2 regions of the Marinococcus sp. LNHM4E3-1 genome follow, and region 2 is predicted to be linked to the other one. Evidence: a T-box and tRNA genes for the amino acid it is inferred to sense, from the RefSeq annotation. Region 2 holds a T-box; the other holds one or more tRNA genes.
What was found. The T-box of region 2 lies ahead of alaS (alanine--tRNA ligase). A T-box ahead of a tRNA ligase gene usually reads a tRNA of that ligase, here a tRNA-Ala.

Region 1: it has a tRNA-Ala gene. The T-box ahead of alaS (alanine--tRNA ligase) is inferred to sense a tRNA for this amino acid. The anticodon was not compared.

The regions. Positions count from the first base shown of each region.
Region 1 covers NZ_JBQLID010000020.1:20,832-32,778, reverse strand. The annotation lists gene ACTRXI_RS15305 (cysteine hydrolase family protein) at 1-273, opposite strand, end outside; gene ACTRXI_RS15300 (Lrp/AsnC family transcriptional regulator) at 552-995, shown strand; gene ACTRXI_RS15295 (aminotransferase) at 992-2,170, shown strand; gene ACTRXI_RS15290 (DUF2254 domain-containing protein) at 2,317-3,750, shown strand; gene ACTRXI_RS15285 (sodium-dependent transporter) at 3,777-5,129, opposite strand; gene yugI (S1 domain-containing post-transcriptional regulator GSP13) at 5,280-5,711, shown strand; gene ACTRXI_RS15275 (glucose-6-phosphate isomerase) at 5,882-7,240, shown strand; tRNA gene ACTRXI_RS15270 (tRNA-Ala) at 7,376-7,451, shown strand; gene ACTRXI_RS15265 (hypothetical protein) at 7,693-7,857, opposite strand; gene ACTRXI_RS15260 (SGNH/GDSL hydrolase family protein) at 8,036-8,851, shown strand; gene ACTRXI_RS15255 (hypothetical protein) at 9,497-10,114, shown strand; gene ACTRXI_RS15250 (DUF3942 family protein) at 10,160-10,573, shown strand; gene panB (3-methyl-2-oxobutanoate hydroxymethyltransferase) at 10,757-11,599, shown strand; gene panC (pantoate--beta-alanine ligase) at 11,596-11,947, shown strand, end outside.
Region 2 covers NZ_JBQLID010000005.1:68,272-80,218, reverse strand. The annotation lists gene ACTRXI_RS07000 (DUF1292 domain-containing protein) at 62-352, opposite strand; gene ruvX (Holliday junction resolvase RuvX) at 370-795, opposite strand; gene ACTRXI_RS06990 (IreB family regulatory phosphoprotein) at 792-1,061, opposite strand; gene alaS (alanine--tRNA ligase) at 1,200-3,842, opposite strand; T-box leader at 3,907-4,111, opposite strand; gene recD2 (SF1B family DNA helicase RecD2) at 4,149-6,443, opposite strand; gene ACTRXI_RS06975 (tetratricopeptide repeat protein) at 6,453-7,115, opposite strand; gene mnmA (tRNA 2-thiouridine(34) synthase MnmA) at 7,216-8,313, opposite strand; gene ACTRXI_RS06965 (cysteine desulfurase family protein) at 8,310-9,464, opposite strand; gene ACTRXI_RS06960 (hypothetical protein) at 9,627-10,226, shown strand; gene ACTRXI_RS06955 (hypothetical protein) at 10,261-10,983, opposite strand; gene cymR (cysteine metabolism transcriptional regulator CymR) at 11,076-11,495, opposite strand; gene ACTRXI_RS06945 (replication-associated recombination protein A) at 11,717-11,947, shown strand, end outside.

The DNA.
Region 1 (11,947 bases), on a different contig from region 2:
TTCTACTACTGGTTTGCCGGGTACTCCGTCACGTCTGCAGTATTCTACCAGGTCCGGGAAATTACTCTGCCAGCGTCCGTAATTATCGTTCACATAAATAACAGGTATATCTTTTTCTTTCGCCTGTTTCTTCAGGTTTTTAACATTTTCAGCTGCATCGAGAGCATGAGGAAGTAAATCGTCGCTGTCCGGAAAATCCAAATCGTTGATCATATCTAGAACTACAAAAGCCACACTGGACTGTTGGTTTACATGGGGTTTTTCTGATGCCATTTTATCGCCTCCATTTTTACTGATTCCTTTTTTGAATAAATTTTAAAAGAGTTTTTTGTAATCAGCGGCGAATCAGTTTGAAAATTTTCGCGGAAAGCTTGATAATGTTTTATATACTATCCAAAAAATATTGTAAAAAGGAAGGACATGTCGTTTGGTGTCCTCTCTTAGTGTACAATAGTACACAGGAGATGTAATTTTGAGGAGAGAGAAAGGGGCTGCCATCCTTGAACGAAAAAGAGTTAGAGATTCTGCACTTATTAGAGCAGAACGCCAGAATGGATATTAAAACCATTGCCAAGCTAATAGATCAAACAGAAGAAGAAGTAGAAATGATGCTGAAAAAATTAGAGGAAAACAAAGTGATCGTCACATACGCTACTGTCGTGGACTGGAGCAAAGTCAATAACCATGATGGAGTGACGGCAATGATTGATGTGAAAGTCACTCCGCAGCGGGGAGTCGGGTTTGATGAAGTAGCAGAACGGATTCATCGTTTCCCGGAGGTCAAAGCCCTGTATCTGGTGTCTGGTACGTACGATCTTCAGGTGGTCATCGAAGGAAAAACGATGTCTGAAATCGCTTCGTTTGTTTCTGGAAAGCTGTCTGCGCTTGATTCGGTTATTTCCACGACGACGCATTTCCGCCTGAAAACCTACAAACACGACGGAGTAGTGTTCGGCGACGACGATGAAGATCACAGAATGATGGTCTCGCCATGAATACTTCCTCCACACAGCAGCACAGACTGTCAGAAACCGTGCAGCAGTTAAAGCCTTCAGGCATACGCCGGTTTTTTGATTTAGCTTCTACGATGGATAACGTCATTTCCCTCGGGGTGGGGGAACCGGATTTTGTCACCCCGTGGAATGTAAGGGAAGCGAGCATTGTATCGATGGAGAGGGGCTTTACCTCCTATACGGCGAATGCCGGATTGATTGAGCTTCGAAGAGCCGTTTCATATTATCTCGAGAACTCTTTTGGTGTCTCGTATCATCCGGAATCGGATATTGTGATTACTGTAGGAGCAAGTGAAGGCATTGATGCGGCTTTTCGGGCAATTATTAATCCGGGGGATGAAGTAATTGTCGCTGAGCCATGCTTCGTCTCCTATGCGCCGATTATTACTATGGCCGGGGGAGTGCCGGTACCACTTGAAACGACGAAAAAGCACGACTTTAAAATCAATGCAGAAGACCTTGAAGCCCTTATCACTTCAAAAACGAAAGCGGTGCTTCTTTCATACCCGAACAACCCGACCGGAGCCCACATGTCAAAAGAAGAGCTCGAGCCGGTCGTAAAGGTCATTAAGGACTATGACCTGCTGGCTGTATCGGATGAAATTTACGCCGAGCTCAGCTACGATTATGAGCACGCAAGCCTTCCGGCGTTTCCGGGCATGCTCGAGCGCACAATTTTGATCTCCGGCTTTTCAAAAGCCTTTGCGATGACAGGCTGGAGGGTAGGATATGTATGCGGCCCGAAAGATATTATGGCTGCAGTGCTAAAAATTCATCAGTATACGATGATGTGTGCGTCCACCTCCGCCCAGTTTGGAGCGCTTGAAGCGTTGAAAAACGGACGCGCAGATGTCGAGAAGATGGTGGCAAGCTACCGGCAGCGCCGTAATTATTTAGTGAAGACATTTGCGGAGATGGGACTCGAATGCCACACGCCGCTCGGCGCATTCTATGCGTTCCCTTCGATTGAGAAGCTCGGTATGGACGCTGAGACATTTGCCGAGACGTTTCTGACAGAGGAGCAGGTGGCTGTGGTGCCGGGGACAGTCTTTGGTTCAGGTGGAGAAGGCCACGTCCGCTGCTCGTATGCTACTTCGCTGGAGTCGCTTGTAGAGGCCATGGAGCGGTTCAAACGCTTCATGGACCGACATGGGTAAAAAAAACACGGACCGGCAGGTTTTCTCTGCCGGTTTTTTCATGTAAAGTTGGAATATACTCCCTTCAGTTTAAAACATAAACAGAAGGGAAAACGATACAGGGATTTACATACGTATTTTCGGTTCGTATAGAGAGGATGAATTTATTGAAAAATGCTATTCGACGCATGCTGCCGAAAAAAATACGGCAGATGATGAGCATGTCCTACCGCCAGCAGTGGTATGAAATACGCTCGAGCTTGTGGGTGCTTCCGGCCCTTTACATTATGCTCGCAGCCGTGCTTTCCGTGGTGGCCTACTGGGCGGAATTCGGTCTGCAGCCCGCCTTCAATTCGCTGCCGGTATTTTCGACGGAATACAGCCTGGCGCAGACGATGTACAGCACAATGCTCTCCGGCGTACTTACCTTGAACGCCTTCACTTTTAACTCGATACTCGTCGTGCTGACGAGTTTTTCAGGCCAGTTTACCCCAAGGGTGCTGTTTAACTTTATTGCCGACCGAAAAACCCAGCACTCGATCGGGATCTTTAATTTATGTTTCTTTTTCCTGCTGTTTGTATTCTTCTTCCTTGATTCAAGCATGAGTGAATACGTAATTTTCCCTATCTCCGGCGTGGTAATGACCTCTATTTCTGTCATTAATTTTATTTTGTTTATCAACCACGCGACGAGATGGATGCAGGTATCAAGCATTACCACCTCCATGAAGGAAGAGTCCCAGCTGCGTATTTTGAATACGCTCGTCTATGACCTTGAGCCTTACCGTCCACAGGATCCAAATCGGGTTTTCCGGGAAAAAACACACGGCGGGGCCCATGTAGTGGCCAGTGAACGGACCGGCTTTCTGCAGGTGGTGGATTTCGGCAAGCTGATACGAGAAGCCAGAAAAGACGGGATCGTTATTCAAATGGAGCGTCGCGTCGGTGACTTTGTCATGGAAGGAATTACGTTATTTAAATACTGGAAAACAGACAGCAGCGCAGATATGGCGATCAATGAACAGAAATTCCGCCAGTTTTTATACCTGGGACACAGCAAAACGGAAGTGCAAGATTTGGAATTCGGCATCCGGAAATTGACTGAAATTGCGATCAAATCGATTGGAAACGATGAACCTATGACCGCCCAGGACGCTATTTACCAGCTGACGGACCTGCTGTTTTCGATTTCTAAAGTGACTAAATTCACTCCATATTTAACAGATGAAGATGAAACGCTGCGCCTGATTATGCAGGATGAAGAATTCTCGTTTTATGTATATTCAGCCTTCAGTCACATCGCCTCGTATTCTGAGAATGATCCGGTTGTTACAAACAGCCTGCTTGAAGCACTGGTGATTTTATCAAAAGCATTGAATACGAAAGATAGAAACTGCTGCTGGCATTACGGGAAAGTAATCGCACGCGGATTTACCGGCCAGTTTAAATACGATTACGACCAGCTGAAATTTGTGAACAATATTGAAGCTCTTGCAAAGAACTCGGAGGACAAGGAATCTTTTCAAAGCTTTGTGCGCGATTTCATTGACCGCGGCGTTATTCAGGAAAAACATATTCCGGAACGTCAGTATAAAGAATAAAAAAAGCAGCCCGCGGGCTGCTTTTTTTAGGCTCCTGTAAACAGGCCAATAAGTGAGTTAATGAATACGATGATAATCGCCACAGGGGCGATGTAACGAATGATGGTAAACCAGATGAGAAATACACCATTTCCCATCGCAGATCCGCGCATCACTTCATCACGAAGGTCTGCTTTCTTAATTTTTAATGGGAGAAACAGAGAAACAATCAACGCCCCGAGGGGAAGCAGAAAATTGCTTGTCAGAATGTCGGTGGAATCAAAGAAGGTATTGCCGAAAATCAGCCAGTCGGATAGCAGTCCGTATGACAGGTTTGACGGAATGCCGAGAACGAAAATCAGAATACCAACGACCCAGGCTGTACGTCCGCGGCTGTCCGGGCGTTTATAAGACACTGAAGAGACAATAATCTCGAGCAGGGAAAACGCCGAGGTTAACGTAGCAAAGATGAGCAGAAGCATAAACAGCGTAAAGAACAGCGAACCAAGTGCAAGCTGCTCAAACACTGCCGGAAGTACAATAAAGATCAAATTCGGCCCGGCATCCGGTGGTATATCAAAAGCGAACACTCCTGGGAAAATCGCAAGCCCGGAAAGCAGTGAAATGACAATCGTCAATACGACGATAGAAAACGCTGAGTTAACCAGACTCTTTTCCTTCGGAAGGTAGGAACTGTATGTAGCCATCACAGAGTTACCGAGGCTGAGGGAGAAAAACGCCTGACCAAGGGCAAATAGAATTGTGGTGCCTGTGACTGCACTGAAGTCGGGCTGCAAAAAGAAAGCAATACCCTCGCCGGCTCCTTCAAGGGTGAGCGAGCGGATTACAAGCACAATAAATAAAATAAACAGTGCAGGCATCATCCAGTTGGTCGTCCGTTCGATACCTTTACGCACGCCGCCCTGTACGACAAGAATCGTAATCAGCATAAAGGCAAGGTGCGCAATGCCTACTTCCCAGGGGTTGGAAATAATCGAGCCAAACAGAGCCTCGTAATCTGTCCCTCCACTTGCAAGACCTCCAAGGCTCCGGACAAAGTAAATAATAATCCATCCGCCGACAACGGAATAAAAGGATAAAATTAAAATAGCACAGATCATGCCCATGATACCGTTAAAAAACCAGGGGGTATTCGGCGCAATAGTTTTATAGGCGGGGACCGGCGGCTTTTGGGTGCGGCGCCCGACCACAAATTCGGCTATTAATAAAGCGGTTCCGAGAATGAGCGTAAAAGCAACAAAAATCAGAAAAAAAGCCCCGCCGCCGCTGGTGCCTGCAACATACGGCAGACGCCAGACAGCGCCCAGACCAATGGCAGATCCGGCTGCTGCTAATACGAACCCAAGCCTCGTCCCCCACTGTTCACGTGGTTGGCTCATAGTAGGTTCCTCCTTAAAATTAATTTATTCCTTTAAAGTACCGAACATGTGGGACTTTTGTCAAGAATAGGCCGTGAGTTTATCGATTGCCGAATTTCGAAAATAATGCTATAATTTGAAAGTTAATAAAAAGTTATAGGAGTTGTTTGAATGTCAGTACAGCAATATGAAGTAGGCGCAATCGTCGAGGGGAAAGTAACGGGAATTAAACCATTCGGCGCGTTCGTTGCGCTCGACGGAAATAAACAAGGATTGGTTCACATTTCTGAAATCGCCCACGGCTACGTTAAGGATATTAACGAAGCACTGTCAGTAGGCGATGAAGTTAAAGTGAAAATCAAATCCGTCGATCAGGAATCAGGAAAGATTTCTCTTTCCATCCGGGACACCCTTCCGGCACCGGAAAAAAGCGAAAGCCGTCCGCAGAGCCAGGCTCCGCGTCAAAGCAAAAGCAGCGGCCGTCCAGCCCAGCAGAGTAATAACGACACTCAGGGATTTAATACTCTTGAAGATAAATTAAAAGACTGGCTGAAGCAATCCAATGAAATTCAGGCAGATCTGAATAAGCGGGTACGGAAATAATGATCCCCGCTTTAAGAACCGTCGCTTTCGAGCGGCGGTTTTTTTATATGGTTGAAACGGGTACAGGTGTTTGAAGAACGTTTTGCGGGCGCCCGGGTTTTTCTTTATAATGGAGAAGGGTTATAGAGGCGGAGAAAACATAAAACATATTTAAGGGAGGCAGTAATAACATGGCAAAGCAAATTGAAGTAAACAGCAAAAATATTTCTCAGGAAATATCAGAGCATGAGATTGAGCAGTTGCAGCCGATGGTGGAAACGGCCCATCGCATGATTCATGAAAAAACCGGGGCTGGCTCGGAATATCTCGGATGGGTTGATCTTCCGGATACATACGACAAAGAAGAATTCTCCCGCATCCAGCAGGCAGCCGAAAAAATTAAAAAGGATTCAGATGTGCTGATTGTAATCGGTATTGGGGGCTCCTACCTGGGGGCGAAGGCGGCCATTGACAGCTTGAGTCATTCATTCCGCAACCAGCTCGACGGCTCTAAACGGAACGGCCCGGAAATTTATTTCGCCGGCCACCAGATCAGTCAGCGCTACATGCATGACCTTCTTGAAATGGTGGAGGGCAAGGACGTTTCGGTGAACGTCATTTCAAAGTCCGGCACTACAACAGAACCGGCTCTTGCATTCCGGGTGTTCCGGGACTGGCTCGAGAATAAATACGGGGCAGAGGAAGCGGCTTCAAGAATTTACGCTACGACAGATAAAAACAAAGGTGCTTTAAAAACGCTGGCTGACGAAAAGGGCTACGAAACATTCGTCGTGCCGGATGACGTCGGCGGCCGTTATTCCGTTCTTACAGCCGTAGGGCTTCTTCCTATCGCGGCAGCAGGCCTGGACGTGGAAAAGATGATGCACGGAGCGGCTGCAGCCATGGAGGCTGGCAAGCTTCAGAGTGTAAAAGAAAACTCGGCCTACCGTTATGCTGCTATCCGCTACGCTGCGTATCAGAAAGGAAAAGCCATTGAACTGCTGGTAAACTATGAGCCGCACATGCACTTTGTATCTGAATGGTGGAAGCAGCTGTACGGGGAAAGCGAAGGCAAAGACGGCAAAGGATTATTTCCTGCTGCAGTCGATTTCTCAACAGATTTGCACTCGATGGGGCAGTACATCCAGGAAGGCCGGCGTCATTTGCTCGAAACAGTACTTCATATTCAGGATGCAGGGAGCGCTCTGGAATTGAAAAACACTGATGATGACCTGGACGGCTTAAATTATTTATCAGGAGAAACGATGGGCTTCGTCAACGAGAAAGCCTTCGAAGGAACGCTTCTTGCCCACACTGACGGCGGCGTTCCAAATATTATTATTGATATTCCAGAATGGAATGAGTATTACTTCGGATATCTCGTTTATTTCTTCGAAAAAGCGTGCGCTGTGAGTGGCTATATGCTCGGTGTCAATCCATTTGATCAGCCGGGAGTGGAAGCGTATAAAAAGAACATGTTTGCCCTTCTCGGCAAACCGGGATTTGAAGAACGCCAGACAGCACTTGAAACGAGGCTGAGTAAAGAGTAAGAAGAAAATGGGCCTGCCCGCAGGCAGGCCCTCTTTTTTGCAAAGTTACACAAAAACGTGAAAAAAGGACTTGTCAGACAGAGACACACAAGGTACAATATTTCTTGTCGGCTGATATTTTATCAGCAAAAATATGGGGCCTTAGCTCAGCCGGGAGAGCGCTTGGCTGGCAGCCAAGAGGTCAGCGGTTCGATCCCGCTAGGCTCCACCATACATATTACGTCAACGACACCGGTTTGAGAGCTTCTTCTCATCCCGGTGTCGTTTTTGTATTGGCTTATAAAAGTATATGTACTTTTTTTAGTTACAAAACTTGCTGTTTGAAACGCGTTGGGGTATTATATATTCATTCCAAGATACATACCACGCCAACGACGCCGGTTTGAGGGACTATCCTCGGCCCGGCGTCGTTTTTTGTTTCGGCGGTATGTGTTTAGGCTGACAGTGGTGGCCTATTTATAGTAGAGGTTTTCGTTGGACAATGGAATCGAGGCATGGCAGTTTTCACACGGCTGTTCGTTTCCGGAAACGTTGGAATCAGTACTTAACGTTTCGGGCGGCATTTGAATGGAAGCTGTGTTTTCGTGTCCACATTCCGGGCATTTCACCATTAACATTAATTATTCACCTCACTTTTTATAACGGTTTTCCCGTCCGTCAGAGGGTTATAACTTCTATTGTAAGAAAAATTTGATAAATGAGAAGAACTGATCCTTTAGACCTTGTAGGAGGCTGCTGAAATATATTATGCTATGATCAATTCTCTATCGAAAATAGCAAAAGGAGTTAGGACAGATGAGAAAAAGATTTATACTGCTGCTTACAGCAGCCGCAGCTGGAGGTATCTGGATAATCGTTTCTTTAAATAGAGAATCTGTAAATGAAAACAGTGAGAGAATTAAAACCCCGGACGAGGAGCTTTCAGAACTGGAAGAGATGAATATTTATTCATTTTTGCAGCACCGCCTAAATACATATCATACGTCTACTGTAGAAGTGTTTGGATCAAGTGTGGCTGCCGGGACCGGAGCGGACAGCTACAGCGAATCGTGGGCCGGCCTATTAGAGGAGAGACTGCAGCAGATTAATGATGACAGCGAGCACGTAGAGCTGAACAATCATGGAGTTGATGGCTATTCCTCGGAGGATATGCTTGAACGGGAAATGATCGATGCTGAGCTTTCTGAAGAAGCGGATTTTGTGATTATTGAGACAGGTATACTGAATGATTTCTATCGGGGCATTCGGGCTGCTCAAAGTATTGATAATATCCATCAGTTGATCCGGGAAGCGAAAACGAAAGCGCCGGATGCCGTAGTATTGGTGATGAACCCAAACCCGGCGATCACCTATGAAAGCACGACTCCGGAGCTGGATAGCGGCTATCAGGAGTTTGCGGATCAGCTCAAAGAAGAATTTGAGCGCGATCAGGGAGTCTTGTTTATAGATGCCTCTGTGCCCTTTCACGAAAATGCAGAAAACGGCCGTCAAATGGAACAGTATATTGGTGACGGCATTCACCCAAACAGCGAAGGCTATCGGCTCTGGTATAAGCATATGGATGCGTATTTTGAGCAGACCCCCGTTCAGAAGGCAGAAGCATCCGGTTAAAAGATCCATAAAGTGCTTTTATAGAAAGAACGTGCTGCGAAGGCAGGGCGTTCTTTTTTTGCAGGCCTTCCCCTGAAACTGTTTACAAATGCAATTAGTAGATTATAAGAGGAAAGTTCAGTCCCGGCAGGGCAGCTGCCGGGCTTTTCACGAATTCCTCTGTTTGGCTTCCGGAGGTTAACGAAAGAACATGTGAAAGAAGTACTGTTTTAGGAAGAATGAGGAAAAACAACTCATTTCCTCTCGATATTAGGTAAGATAAAGGTATACACCCAAATAGAAGAAAAGCATAGCCAGAAGAAACAGGAAGGAGTTTTCTATGAGCTATACTGCGCGTGAACTGGTTTTCAGCCAGGCCTGTAACTGCTGGAGCCGTATTTCGTACCTGTATCAATGTGAACCGAAAATAGTAACCGTCTCGATTTTTCCTTCACCAGGCAAAAGAAGTACTCAACTTAACGCCGATACGCTGAGTATTGAAGAATTTTGGAAGGTTTGCTACGAAAAATTTAAAATGGATTTTCCGGAAATTTAACAACATTGGCTTATAAAAATGAAAAATAACAGTGCTTCCGGGGGACGTTTGCCCGTGCGCTCAGAGGGTAATTACCAATAGACACAAGGAATGTTGGAAGAGGTGAAAGTATGACTGCCGGACTATTACTAAGCGCCGTACCTCCCAAAGGGGATCCTTTTGTGATGATTGCTACGGACTCAAAGGGGGCAAGCCTTGAGGGCGGGCCGGCGGATGAAAAGGCGCAGAAGGTATTTGATGCCGGAAATGCGCTGCTGGCTGTGAGTGGTGTGGCAACAGACGCCCACCGGTCCCAGCTTGTAAAGATTCTCGAATCACATAAGGAACAGCCAATTGATAAAAAAATGCAGCTGGTATACGACGAAAGTCTGGCCGTGAAAAAGGAGCTTGGCTTAAATATGACTGCTGCGATTATGCAGTTTGACGAAGTTGGGAATCCGCAGGTGGCTTTCTGCTATGTCGGCACGGATGAAGGAGACCAGCAGTTCAACCCATATACGTTCGACCGCCGGGTTCCGGAAGTCAATCACGCGTATTTTGGCGAAGATAAAGAAGGGGTCACCGAGTTCCGAAAAAAGCTGGACGAAAAGCTCGATAAGAAAACAATTACTCCGGACCACGTCCGGGAGTCCGCAGGGTGGTTCATCCGAAGGGCTGCAGAAGCGTTTCCTGCAGCGGTTAATACCAGGGTTCAGACAAGGGTGAAGGTGTTCAGGCCCGTAATGTGAGCCGGCACTGAATACTTGATACGCAATTGAAAGGGGAGAAAATCAATGAGCTTTGAAAATACATTCGCTACTAAAACACGCAAATATTTAAATATTGATGCCCTGCCCGAGCAGCAGCTAATCGATTCGACGGCTAGAGAAATTATGTATTATTTTATGGATCTTGAAGAAGAATTTAAAAATATAAACGACCGCAAGTTTCATATTGAAGCAGGCTTTCACGAAAGCTATATTAAGATCAATAAGCGAAAGCTTTCTTTTGAGCTGAAGCATATCCCTTCCCACCGCATCACTGTCATTCAAAAAGTGAATGGTAATAAAGCCCATATAGATCACATTATTGCCAAAGACGATGAAGCCCGCAGTGAAGCAGACGAAACCCCGTTCAGCCGTGATTTGATCCGCCGGTATCTGATTCAGACATTTGGGGATTCGCTCGACTTAAGTAATATTTATTGATGTCCTCTTACGGGGGCATTTTTTTATTGAAGAATTTTTTTGGATAAACGAAGTCGCGGCGGTTGAATAAATGGCAGGGGCGTCAGATAATATACATGTGTAAATACAAGTCGGTCTAAGCAGTATGTATCGGCTAAAATATCAGATAATTCTATATCTTTTGAGTGAAGCAGGAGGAGAGAGATGAAAAGCACGGCGGTATTTAAACAGATGAAAGAACGGCAGGAGCCGATTACGATGATCACAGCGTACGACGCTCCGGCGGGAAAGGCCGCGGAAAAAGCTGGCATGGATATGATACTTGTGGGTGATTCGGCAGGGATGGTGGTGCACGGCTACGATTCCACGATTCCGGTAACGCTTGATGATATGGTGATGCATGCACGTGCGGTACGCAGGGGGGCTCCGGGCACATTTATCGTAGTGGATCTGCCCTTTTTAACCTATCATTCCTCTATGGAGAGCACGTTTACAGCAGTGAAACGTCTGATGCAGGAAGGCGGTGCCCAGGCAGTGAAGCTTGAAGGGGGAGATGAAATTACCAGAGGGACTATCGCCCGCTTAACGGCTGCCGGCGTCCCGGTCATAGGGCATCTCGGCCTTACTCCCCAGTCCGTAGGGGTGCTTGGCGGGTACAAAGTACAAGGGAAAACAAAAGAAGAAGCACAGCGATTGATGGAAGAAGCAGAGAGACTCGAACAGGCGGGAGCTTTTGCGCTGGTGCTTGAATGTGTTCCTGGAGAGCTTGCCACCCGGATTGCAGTGCATCTTTCGATTCCGGTTATCGGCATAGGCGCCGGGGCCGGCGTTGACGGTCAGGTGCTGGTTTTTCACGACGCTGTCGGATGGGGAGAGAGCTTTGTCCCTTCCTTTGCTAAGCAGTACACTAATGTGCAGGCACAAATTGACGAAGCCCTTGAGAGCTATGTAAGTGATGTAAAAGCGAAAGCATTTCCAGAGGAGAGGCATACTTTTTCCATGGATGCCTCTGTGTTGAAAGATCTTAGCAGAGGCGCATCGTCATGAAAGTATTTACTTCAATTCAGGAAATTCGCACACATATCAATGAGAGAAAACAGCAGGGAGAAATAATTGGTTTTGTGCCGACAATGGGAGCACTGCACGAAGGACATTTTTCATTAATGATGCAGGCTTTGAAAGAAAACGATGCAGTAGTGGTGAGCATTTTTGTCAATCCGCTGCAGTTTGGTCCGGATGAAGATTACGAAGCGTATCCGCGTACGCTCGAAGCGGATCTTGAAAAAGCCGAAGCCCGGGGCGTCGATATAGTGTTTGCCCCGTCAGCGAAAGAGATGTATCCCGAAGAGATGCAGACAGGGGTGCGCGTGCATGAGGGAAGTGATGTGCTCTGCG
Region 2 (11,947 bases):
AATGATAAAGAAAAACACCGGAAGAAGATCCGGTGTGCTTCCTTTACGGTTAGAACAGGTTCTACTCCATCTCGTTAGCACTGTAAGTGTTCACCATTTCTTCGACCATTTCCCATTCTTCGTCAGATTCGATTGGGAAAAGGTTTATATCCGACTCGTCCCCTTCGCCTTCTTCCTCATAGCGGAAAGCAAAAACCTCTACTTCGTCATTGTCAGCTTCACTTGATGGAACCACTACAATGTAGGACTGCTCACTCTCATCTGCGTCGAATGTAAACAGGATGTCAAATAAATGTTCATTGCCATCCTCATCGGGTATGACAATTCTTTCTTTTTCTTCTTCTTCAGCCATTTTATTTCACCTCTTTGCTATAAGTTTGATTGATGGTCCAAATAACTCTGCAAAATCATCACAGCTGCCATTTTATCTACGACTTTTTTGCGCTTTTTTCTGCTGACATCTGCTTGTAACAGTGTGCGTTCTGCCGCCTTCGTTGTCAATCGCTCATCATACAAGGCTACAGGCAGTGAGGAAAATTCTTCAAGATTCTCTGCGAATGCCTGACATTCCTTCCCCCTGCCCCCAATCGTTCCGTCCATATTTTTAGGAAGGCCGACTACAAGCTGCTCGATTTCATTTTCTTTAACCAGCTCAAGAATACGCGGAAAAGCTTCGTCCGGCTCTGTCGTTTTTAAATGAATCGTTTCTACACCCTGGGCTGTCCAGCCCAGCGCGTCGGAGATGGCAATCCCGATTCTTTTCTTTCCGACATCGATACCAAGCGCTCTTTTCACGAGGATGATTGGTGATCCTTCAAATAGTGTCGAATTAATTCTTCAATTAATTCATCCCGCTCGAGCTGGCGGATGATCGTTCTTGCTTCTTTATGACGGGGGATATAGGCCGGATCGCCTGAAAGCAAATATCCCACGATTTGGTTGATTGGATTATACCCTTTTTCCTCAAGCGCTTCATACACGCTGAGCAGAACTTCTTCGGCCTTCGGGTCGGAAGAATCTTCTTCTCGGTTAAAACGTACGGTCCGGTCGTTCGTATCCAATTCCTCCACCTCCTCGGATGACTTTTCACGAAAGATCATTTCATAAAAAGCAGAAGGGAGGAGAAGCTCCCTTCCTATACTGTGGTAATTAATACGATTACTGTATAGACGATTATATTGTACATGAGATAGGGGTGTTTAGGAAAGGGTTAAGATAAAGTTCTTCGCTTCTTCTAACGCTTCCCCAAGCTTCTCAGGCTGTTTCCCTCCTGCCTGAGCCATATCCGGGCGGCCGCCTCCGCCGCCTCCGCATACTTCCGCTGCTTTTTTCACAATATCTCCTGCTTTGTACCGTTCAGTAAGATCTTTCGTTACTCCGGCAATAAGCTGTACTTTTTCCCCTTCCGACGTTCCAAGCACGACAATACCGCTTCCAAGCTTCTGTTTGAGTTCATCCACCGTCTGCCGCAGTGTATCTTTATCTGCTCCTGGAAGTTCTTTGGCAATCACCGGAATACCGTTTATTTCTTCTGCCGCGTCTGCAAGATCCCCGGCCTCAAGATTACTCAGCTTCTGCGACAGCGATTCATTTTCCTTTTGAAGGCTTCTAATCTGCTCCTGCAAAGCTTCTGCACGCTGCGGAATATCTTCGATGGCACGGGCCCGGATGATGCTGCCTGTTTCTTCAAGCAGCTGCATTCTGCTTTCAAAGTATTCATACGCATACTGGCCGGTAACAGCTTCGATGCGGCGGGTACCGGCGCCAATTCCGGATTCTCCTGTAATCTTGAACACCCCGACTTCGGAGGTGCTGCCGACATGGCAGCCGCCGCACAGTTCAACGCTGTAGTCGCCGATCTGTACTACGCGAACTCTTTCCCCGTATTTTTCACCAAATAATGCAGTGGCCCCCATCTGCTTCGCTTCATTGATTCCTTTTTCTTCAATCAGCACCGACACGTTGGACCACACTTTTTCGTTTACAAGGTGCTCGATCCGCTTTATTTCCTCCTCGGTGACCTGTCCGAAATGGGAAAAGTCAAAACGGAGGCGGTTATCTGTCACAATCGACCCTGCCTGATTGACATGCTCACCCAGCACATCTTTAAGAGCCTGATGCAGCAGGTGGGTCGCCGTATGGTTTTTAATAATACTTCTTCTCGTATTTTCTTCGATGGACGCTCTTACATGCATTCCCTTGCGAAGCGAGCCTTTTTCAATTCGTGCCGTATGAAGATGCTGGCCGTTCGGAGCTTTCTGGACATCTTCCACTACCGCTTCCATTCCTGCGGCTTCATTTACGATCGTGCCGCGGTCTGCCACCTGGCCGCCGCTTTCCGCATAAAACGGGGTTTTTTCCAGGATAAACTGCACCTGTTCTCCGGCGCCGACCGTATCCACGAGTTCTTTATTGTGAATCAGCGTCTGAACGCTTGTTTCCACGTCAAAATGCTCGTAGCCGACAAATGTGCTCTCTGTGTCGATATCTGTCAGAAGTGACTCCTGAGTCTGCATCGAACCGCTGTCTTTTCTCGCCGCACGGGCCCGGCTCCGCTGGGCCTCCATTTCCACTTCGAATTCTTCATTGTCTACCGCGAATCCTTCGTCTACTACGTATTCTGCCGTTAAATCAGGCGGGAAGCCGTACGTATCATACAGGCGGAAAACATCTTTACCGGAAATCACTGTTTCACCTTTATTACGGGCTTTTTCTGTTACCTGCCTCAGCATTTTCAGCCCGTCGGTCAGCGTTTCATGAAAACGTTCTTCTTCGGTTTTTACCACACGTTCAATAAAGGACTGCTTTTCGCGGACTTCTGGATAATAGTCTTCCATAATTTCGCCCACGACACCTATCAGTCTGTGCATGAACGGCTCCTCCTGACCGAGCCAGCCGGCATAGCGTACCGCACGGCGGAGCAGACGGCGCAGAATGTATCCGCGTCCTTCATTGGACGGGAGGGCCCCATCCCCGATGGAGAAACTGACAGTCCGGACGTGATCGGCAATCAGACGAAAAGCAATGTCCTGCTCTTCATTTTCCCCGTACGTTCTTCCGGATACTTCTTCTACCTTTCGGATTATCGGCCGGAAAAGATCGGTGTCAAAATTGGTCGGCACGTCCTGAACGAGGGTGACTAGCCGTTCAAGCCCCATGCCAGTATCAATGTTTTTCTTTGGAAGAGGGGTGTACGTATCATCAGCGTTATGATTAAACTGGGAAAATACGAGATTCCATACCTCTAAATAACGCTCATTTTCTCCTCCCGGATACATCTCAGGATCCCGGGGATCATCTCCCCAGCTGTCTCCACGGTCATAAAAGATTTCCGTATTTGGCCCGCTCGGTCCCTGGCCGATATCCCAAAAGTTTTCTTCGAGACGGATAACCCGTTCTTCTGGAAGGCCGATAATTTCTCTCCAGTACTGGTATGCTTCGTCATCCTCCGGATGAACGGTAACCGACAGCCTATTTTCATCAAAGCCTATCCAGCGCTCTGACGTTAAAAATTCCCATGCCCATTCGATAGCTTCTTTTTTAAAATAGTCGCCAATCGAGAAATTTCCGAGCATTTCAAAAAATGTGTGATGGCGCGTCGTTCTTCCAACGTTTTCAATATCGTTGGTCCGGATGGACTTTTGCGCATTCGCAAGTCTCGGATTTTCAGGAATCACCCGTCCATCAAAGTATTTTTTCATCGTAGCTACCCCGCTGTTGATCCATAAAAGCGTCGGATCCTCATGCGGAACGAGCGAGGCGCTCGGCTCAATTGTATGTCCTTTTTCCTCAAAAAAGTTTAAAAAGCGCCGCCGGACTTCAGTAGATGTTAATGCTGGCATTATTGATCAGCCTCCCGTGAGTTTTCATTTCGTTTAAATCTCAATAAAAAAACCCGCCCCTGAAAACAGGGACGAGTGTACTCGCGTTACCACCCTGGTTGCCGCATAAAAAAACACGGCCAACTCAGCATCCGTAACGTGGATGATCCGGCAGGGTTTGCCTGCACTCCGGAGCAGCGTTCGGGCGGGTTGTTCTCCGGCAGTTTCAGCCGCTGCTGCCGGTCTCTGTGAGAATATATCCACCGTACTCGTTCCATCACTGTTTTTGTTATTCTGTTTCAGTTATATAGGAAACCGTATTTTCTGTCAAGCCTGCTCCTCCGGATCTTCCTCCCGGTTCTTCAGGCGTTCCCGAAGATGCGAATAGCGTTCATTTTTTGACTCCTGCTTTACGGCATACATAAATGCTTCTTTTTCCCCGCAGAGAATTAAATAGTCCTTTGCCCGTGTGATCGCTGTGTACAATAAATTACGGCGCAGCATCCGCCGGTAGGACATCAGCATCGGTACGACTACGATGGGAAATTCACTTCCCTGCGCCTTGTGAATAGAAGTGCAGTAGGCAAGAGTGATTTGTTTAAGATCCTGGCGTGTGTAGCTGACTTCCTTTTCGTCAAAGGAAAACACAATCTGCATTTCTTTATCAACAGTTTCTTTTGCTTCAAAGACCGTTTCGAGTACACCTTTGTCCCCGTTATATATACCTTCCTCGCCGTTGTTTACAAGCTGAAGAACGATATCATCCTTCTGGTAAACAGCGTCTCCGAAGGTTACACTTCGTTTTTGAGGCGTCCGGGGGTTAAACATTTCCTGCAGCCGTTCATTCAAGGCGTGAATTCCTGCCTCTCCCCGGTACATCGGGGCAAGCACCTGAATATCCATCGGATCGTAGCCCTTGCGAATGGCACCGGCACACGTTTTCTCCACCACATCGGCAACCTGAGTTTTCGTGCATGGGAAAAACCGCCGGTCTTCAAACGGCTGTTCAAAATCGTCCGGCAGCCCGCCCTCCTTCATTGCATGGGCCAGCTCTACAATCGAGGACTGATTCGTCTGCCTGTACACAACCGACAAGCTTACAGTCGGTATAGTACCGGCTTCAAGCAAATCTCCAAGCACCTGGCCCGGCCCTACCGAAGGAAGCTGATCCTCATCCCCAACGAACACGACCTTCATTCCTTTCGGGACCGCACGGATCAGCTGATTGGCCAGCCACATGTCCACCATCGATACTTCATCGACAATCAGCAGCTCCCCTTCGAGAGGCTCATATTCATCCTTTTCAAACAGCTCGTTTTCTCCTTCCCCGCTAAACCCGAGCAGTTTATGAATTGTCACTGCACGCAGGCCGGTGGACTCCTTCATCCGCTTCGCCGCCCGGCCGGTCGGGGCAGCAAGCAGTACAGGGAAGGGCTTCTTGCCTGAATATTCGGAAGGGTCCAGAGAAACATCATAGAGCGAGGCGTACACTTCCACAATAGCCCGGATGATCGTGGTCTTTCCGGTCCCCGGTCCGCCTGTAAGCAGCATTACCGGCTCTTCCATAGCCGTCTGGATTGCTTCCTTCTGCTGTTCGGCATACTCAATATCAAACTTTTCTTCTACTTCTCCGAGAGCCTGCAGCAGGTCCGCCTGGGAATATTCTTTTTCTTCCGCTTCTTCCTGCAGTTTATGCACCCTGCCAGCAAACCCTTTTTCCGCAAAATATAAAGAGGCGATATAAACACGATCATCGTCAATACGCACCCGTTCTTCATTTACAAGCTCCTGCAGGACGAGCTTCAGCTCCTGCTGATCAATAGTAACGGCAGGGTCGGCAAGCAGCTGCTCTGCGCTGTCAAGAAGCTGCTGCTTCGGGATATACACATGGCCGTCCTGCATCGTCCGTTCATACAGTTCAAACAGCACTCCCGCCTTCAGACGGCTTGGGTCATTTTTTTGGATGCCGGTGTTTTCTCCGAGCCGGTCCGCTTTTGTAAAGCCGACCCCTTCCACATCCCAGACGAGCTGGTAGGGATCATGCTGAATAATATCAAGGGTCCGTTCGCGGTACTGATTGTATATTTTCACGCCAAGATCCGTACCGAATCCGTATCGTACAAGAAGCGTCATCGCATGCTCCATGCCCTGATTTTCGAGCATGGCGGTGCGGATTTGTCTGCGTTTCTCTTCATTCAGTCCGGGAATTTTTTCGAGGGCTTCCGGGCGCTCGAGAACCTCATCAATTACTTTGGCCCCAAAGCGGTCGACCAATTTTTCCGCTGTCTTTGGCCCGATGTACGGGAAGCGGTCACTCGATAAATAGTCGATTAACGCTGAGCGTTCGGTCGGTATTTCCTTTTGATAAGAGATGACCTGATACTGGGTGCCAAACCGCGGATGCTGTTTAATCTCGCCGTTAAAACGATACCGTTCATTTGCCTCCACCGTTGGAAGAATGCCGACGATGGTCGTTGTACTTTCTTCAAAGGCAGGTATCGATTCTTTAATTTTCACTTTCGCTACTGTGTAGCCATTTTCTTCATTCCGAAATATAACGTGCTGCACCGTTCCGAGGACGTAGGGCTCGAGCAGTTCCTGTTCATCGTGTCCGTTCTCCATAGCACAACCTCACTTTTCGCTTAGCAGCTGTTGAACCTGCTGTCTGCCGTTCTCTGCCAATGCGTGTTCAGGCTCTGCTTCAAGTGCTTTCTCGAAGAAGCTGAGAGCTTCCTCCGCCCGTTCATTAAACAGAGCAGCCACTCCCAGATTATAGTGGGCATCGGCATGATCCGGATCCTGCTCCACCACTTTTTTAAATTCTGCTTCCGCCTGATCAACTTCCTCCTGCTGGGCAAGCGACAGGGCGTAATAATATCTGGCTTCGGCATCCGATTCGTCGAGCTCCACCGAGCGCTTGAAATTAGCAATCGCATACGGAAGACGGTCGGACTGCAGGTAGCTCAGTCCGAGCATGAAAAACAGACTAGAGTCTTCAAGTCCCTGCTGCTGGGCTCCTTTGTACATCGTAATGGCCTCAGCGTACTCTTCCCGGTTATATAATACATTCCCAGCCCCGTAGTAGGCTGTGGCTGCTGTTTCATCAATCTGCAGTGCTTTCGTGAAAAAACGGATGGCTTTATCATCTTCACCGGCTTCTGCAAGCAGATTACCGAAGTTTATGTACGCGACAGGGTCATTCGGTTCCGATTCCATCTGCTCATTCAAAAGCCTTGCTGCTTCTTCAAAATCCCCGTTTTGCAAATGCTCCATTGCCTGCTGATTTTTATCCATACTATCATCCTTTTCATGTCTTGTTTCTGTATTATTTCACGATCCCGGGTGATTGAAAAGCCTTACCGGCAAACAGCAGGAACCAAGAAAAAGGAAAACGTTACGTTGCAACGCTTTCCTTCATCATCGCTTCTTCTATTGTTGCACCTCCAAGACACACATCCCCGTCATAAAAGACTACAGCCTGTCCCGGAGTCACTGCGCGCTGCGGTTCATCAAACTCTACGAGCAGTTCTCCATTTGTTTTTTGATGGACGGTAACGCCCTGGTCTTTCTGGCGGTACCGGAATTTCGCAGTGCAGGAAAATGGAAAGGCTTCCGGCTCATGAATCCAGTTAGGCTCAGAGGCAGTCAGCTGCTCGGAATACAATCGCTTATGATTGCCGCCCTGTCCGACAATCAGAACGTTACGTTCCATGTCTTTATCCACGACAAACCATGGTTCCCCGGAGCCGCCGATACCAAGCCCCTGGCGCTGGCCGAGCGTGTAGTACATCAGCCCGTCGTGGCGGCCCTTCACTTCTCCTTCAGGGCTCTCCATGTCGCCCGGCTGGGCTGGAAGATACTCCTGCAGGAAATCCTTGAAATTCCGCTCTCCAATGAAGCAGATCCCGGTGCTGTCTTTCTTTCCAGCCGTTTCAAGGTCCCGCTCTTCCGCCATTTTCCGGACTTCGGATTTGTCATACTCTCCGAGTGGAAACAGCACACGGCTCAGCTGCTCTTCGCTTAACTGATTCAAAAAATACGTCTGGTCCTTGTTGCTGTCCACGCCGCGCAGAAGATACGTTCCGCTCCCGGTATGGTCCACGCGTGCATAGTGCCCGGTCGCGACGTAGTCTGCCCCGAGATTAAACGCGTGGTCGATAAACGCACGGAACTTAATTTCTTTGTTGCACATCACGTCAGGATTCGGGGTACGGCCGGCTTTGTATTCTTCCAGAAAGTACGTAAAGACCCGGTCCCAGTATTCTTTTTCAAAATTCACAGCGTAATAGGGGATGTCTAATTGGTTGCATACCGCAATTACGTCTTCATAGTCTTCCGTTGCCGTACACATTCCCGACTCATCTGTATCATCCCAGTTTTTCATGAAAATACCTATCACTTCATAGCCCTGCTCTTTTAATAGAGCGGCCGTAACGGAGGAGTCCACTCCCCCGGACATTCCTACCACAATCCGTGTCTCTTCATTGGTCATTTCAAAGCCTCCTTTTCCTTCATTTTCCGGCTTATTTTCGCAGCTGCCTGCGCCGTGGTTTTCATATCTGCCACGGTGTTTCCGTACCCAAAGCTGAACCGGACGGATTCATAGATACGTGCGTCTTTGCCGTACATTGCTTCAAGGACGTGAGACGGTTCTACAGTCCCGGCAGTGCATGCCGAACCGCTTGAAACGGCTACGCCTTCCATATCCATCTGCACAAGAAATGATTCGAGCTGAATTCCTGGGAAATACACATTTAAAATATGCGGACTTTTTTCTGCATGCCCGCCGTTAATTTGATAAAAGACCCCGCTGCGGTCAAGCTCAGCTAAAAATGCCGCACTGAGCGATTCCAGCTCCTGCCGGCGTTTCTCCAGACTGTTCATCTGCAGCTCAGCGGCTTTGGCAAAGCCTTCGACGGCGGCTACGTTTTCCGTGCCTGCCCGGCGTTTTCTTTCCTGTTCCCCGCCCGTCAATTCCGGACGAATTTTGGTGCCCTGACGAACGAATAAACCTCCTGCTCCTGCAGGACCGTTAATTTTATGAGCCGTCATGGTTGCCATCGTTACCGGTGTTTCTTTTACGTCAAACGGCAGCTGTCCATAGGCCTGCACCATATCAGTATGGAAGGCAACACCTTTTTCCGAAAGCTTTTCAGCAGCTTCATGGACAGGCTGGACCACTCCTGTTTCATTGTTCACATACATTAATGAAACCAGTACCGTCTTCTCAGTCACTGCTGCCATAATTTTTTCCACCGAAACGATGCCCTGCTCGTCGGGGTGTACGTATGTGACCTGAAATCCTTCTTTCTCAAGCGCCTGAGCCGTATGCAATACAGCATGGTGCTCAATGGCACTTGTCACCAGGTGGTTTCCTTTTTCCTGGTTGGCATGCATAAAACCGCGGAGCGCCAGGTTGTTACTTTCTGTGCCTCCGCTCGTCCATACAATCTCTTTCGGACTTGCATTTATAGATGACGCTACCGTACGGCGGGCCCCGTCGAGTCTTTTCCTGGCCCCGCGGCCGTACTCGTGGACACTCGAAGGGTTTCCTGCCGGCTTTTTCATAGAATCGATCATAGCTTCAGCCACTTCTGGATGAAGCGGCGTAGTGGCCGCATGATCTGCATATATAGCGGGCATATTTCTTCTCCTCCTAATGGAGTTATTTCATATAATCGGAATAACATTATTTTTTACATTAACAAATAGGAGTTTTTTTGTCTATTTCCTTGCCTGCGCTTTCGTTTCCCGTGTAATATGTATTTTGTTTCCTATTATTTTATGAAAGTGCGGGATGTGTGAGTGAAAAATGTTTGGATGCTCCGGCCTTTACCTAACGGCACCAACCAGCTGCATAATTTTTTAGAGTATGATTTTATCGCTATTGGATATTCCATCGGAAAATCCCTGAATGGCCTCAGCTATGAAAAAATCAAAAAGGAACTGGCCCGCTTTGATATGGATGAGGGAGCCACGAATGTGTACAATTTTATTTCCCAGATGAAACTGGACGACCTCGTGATTGTGCCGGACGACAACAACCGTGACGTATATTTCTGCACGGTCACCTCGCAGTACATTTATGTCCCAAACGTTGATAACCAGAAAAAGGGCCTCGGCTATCCCCATCAGAAGACCGTCAGCTGGTTTTTCAACAAAGAGCCGCTTAACCGCAATGATTTCAGTAAAGAGCTGCAGGCCTCCCTCCGCTCGCCAAAAACCATCACAGACTTAACCCACCACCTCGATGTGCTGAATGAAATCATTTTTGATGTAGCGTTTATCAGCGGCGGTGTGCTGAAGGGCAAAGCGATTGAAACGGTCAGGGAGATGCTTGAAGAGCATCAAACGGTCGATACCCGGCTACGGGCGGCCGAGCTTGCGCTTAAATACGATCTTTAATTAGAAATGTTTGCTTTTTTATATGCAGCCGCGCTTACCAATTAAACAGCAGCTTCAATATTTCTGTTACGACAGTATAGATGAATGCTGCCCATAAAAAGGTCGGCAGATGAGCGGATTCTTCTGTCGGCATTTCTTTTTTCAGCACATTAAATATCATCGCGCCTGCAATGACCGCAAACGTAATAGCCAGTACAATTTCCGGCAGCGTAAACACAATGGCAAATATCCAGCCAAATAAAATACCTCCTGCCAGATAATACCTTCCCCGCTTATACCTGCCCGCATCTTCCCGGTGCAGATCATGCGAGATAGCCATAAAATGAAGCCCAATTGCCACCCCGTAAAAAACTGTCTGCAGTCCCTGAACGTCGGATCCGAACACTGTGTAGGCGACCATACTATTATACAGGGCAAAAAAGGCAATTTGAATCCAGAAAAACTGCCCCTCCCCTCTGCTCGTAGAATGATAGGCCCGCACCGCAATATTGTGAATAACAAAGTAAATGATAAGTCCCACCAGGCTGAGCAGATAAAATTCCGACTCAAACGTCAAACCCCGAAAAGAACTTTCACCATATTTGCTTTGTTCATCATGCAGATACGGAAGTATGTACACAAAAATAAACGCGACGGCCACCCCTCCGGAAAATGACAGCCAGCTGAAACGACCGATCTTTTCGGATGATATTAATTTATCTGCGAATAGCTGGATAAGTAAAAAGATTACAACAACGATAATATTTTCTACGGCCACGGCCATTCCCCCTGAAAAATTTATCATAAAAAAATCTCCATGCCGGATGCGGCGTGGAGATTTCGCATGTATACTTTTCATACCTTCAAGAGTTAGATATAAAACATATAATTTTCCTGTTCTTCGTCGCCCTGATACTCCGCCAGATAATCAAGCGTAGTACTATCGAGGACATCCTTCACAGCATCCCGGATTTTCAGCCATAGGTCCCGTTTAGCCGGCTCTTCGTCATCGAGGACCTCGACCGGGCTGATTGGGCCTTCAAGGACACGGATAATATCGCCCGCCGTTATGTCAGCCGGTTCTTTAGAAAGCATATAGCCACCGTAGGCCCCCCTCACACTTTTCACGAGGCTGGCGTTTCGAAGCGGAGCAATCAGCTGCTCCAAATAATGCTCGGAAAGATTATGATCCCGTGCGATGGATTTCAGGGATGTAGGGCCGCTCCCATGCTTTCTCGCAAGCGCCATCATAATCGTCAGTCCGTATCTGCCTTTAGTTGAAATTTTCAATGCCGTCATCCCTTCCTGTCAGGCCTGTGAGTACCTGTTACATCTTCAATGATTCTGCTGATTGGTTAGTTGCTTTGTCATTTAGCTGCCCAGCTTCTAATGCTGATAAAAACAGTTGGAATTAATGTTAGTATATCATACCTGCGGTGTGCTGTTCATCCTCCTATAAGAGAAAACATGATACAATTTCAACGTGAACTGTTTACGAAAGGAGAAACTACATGTCATCCAAACAGCCTCTTGCCTACCGGATGCGTCCTGTCTCTATCGAAGAAGTTTCCGGCCAGGAGCATATTCTCGGGGAAGGCAAAATGATTGCGCGTATGGTGGAAACAAAGAAACTTTCCTCCATGATTTTATACGGCCCGCCGGGCACAGGAAAAACATCGATCGCCTCTGCCATCGCAGGAAGTACAGATATTGCCTATAAAAAAATGAACGCCGTTATGAAC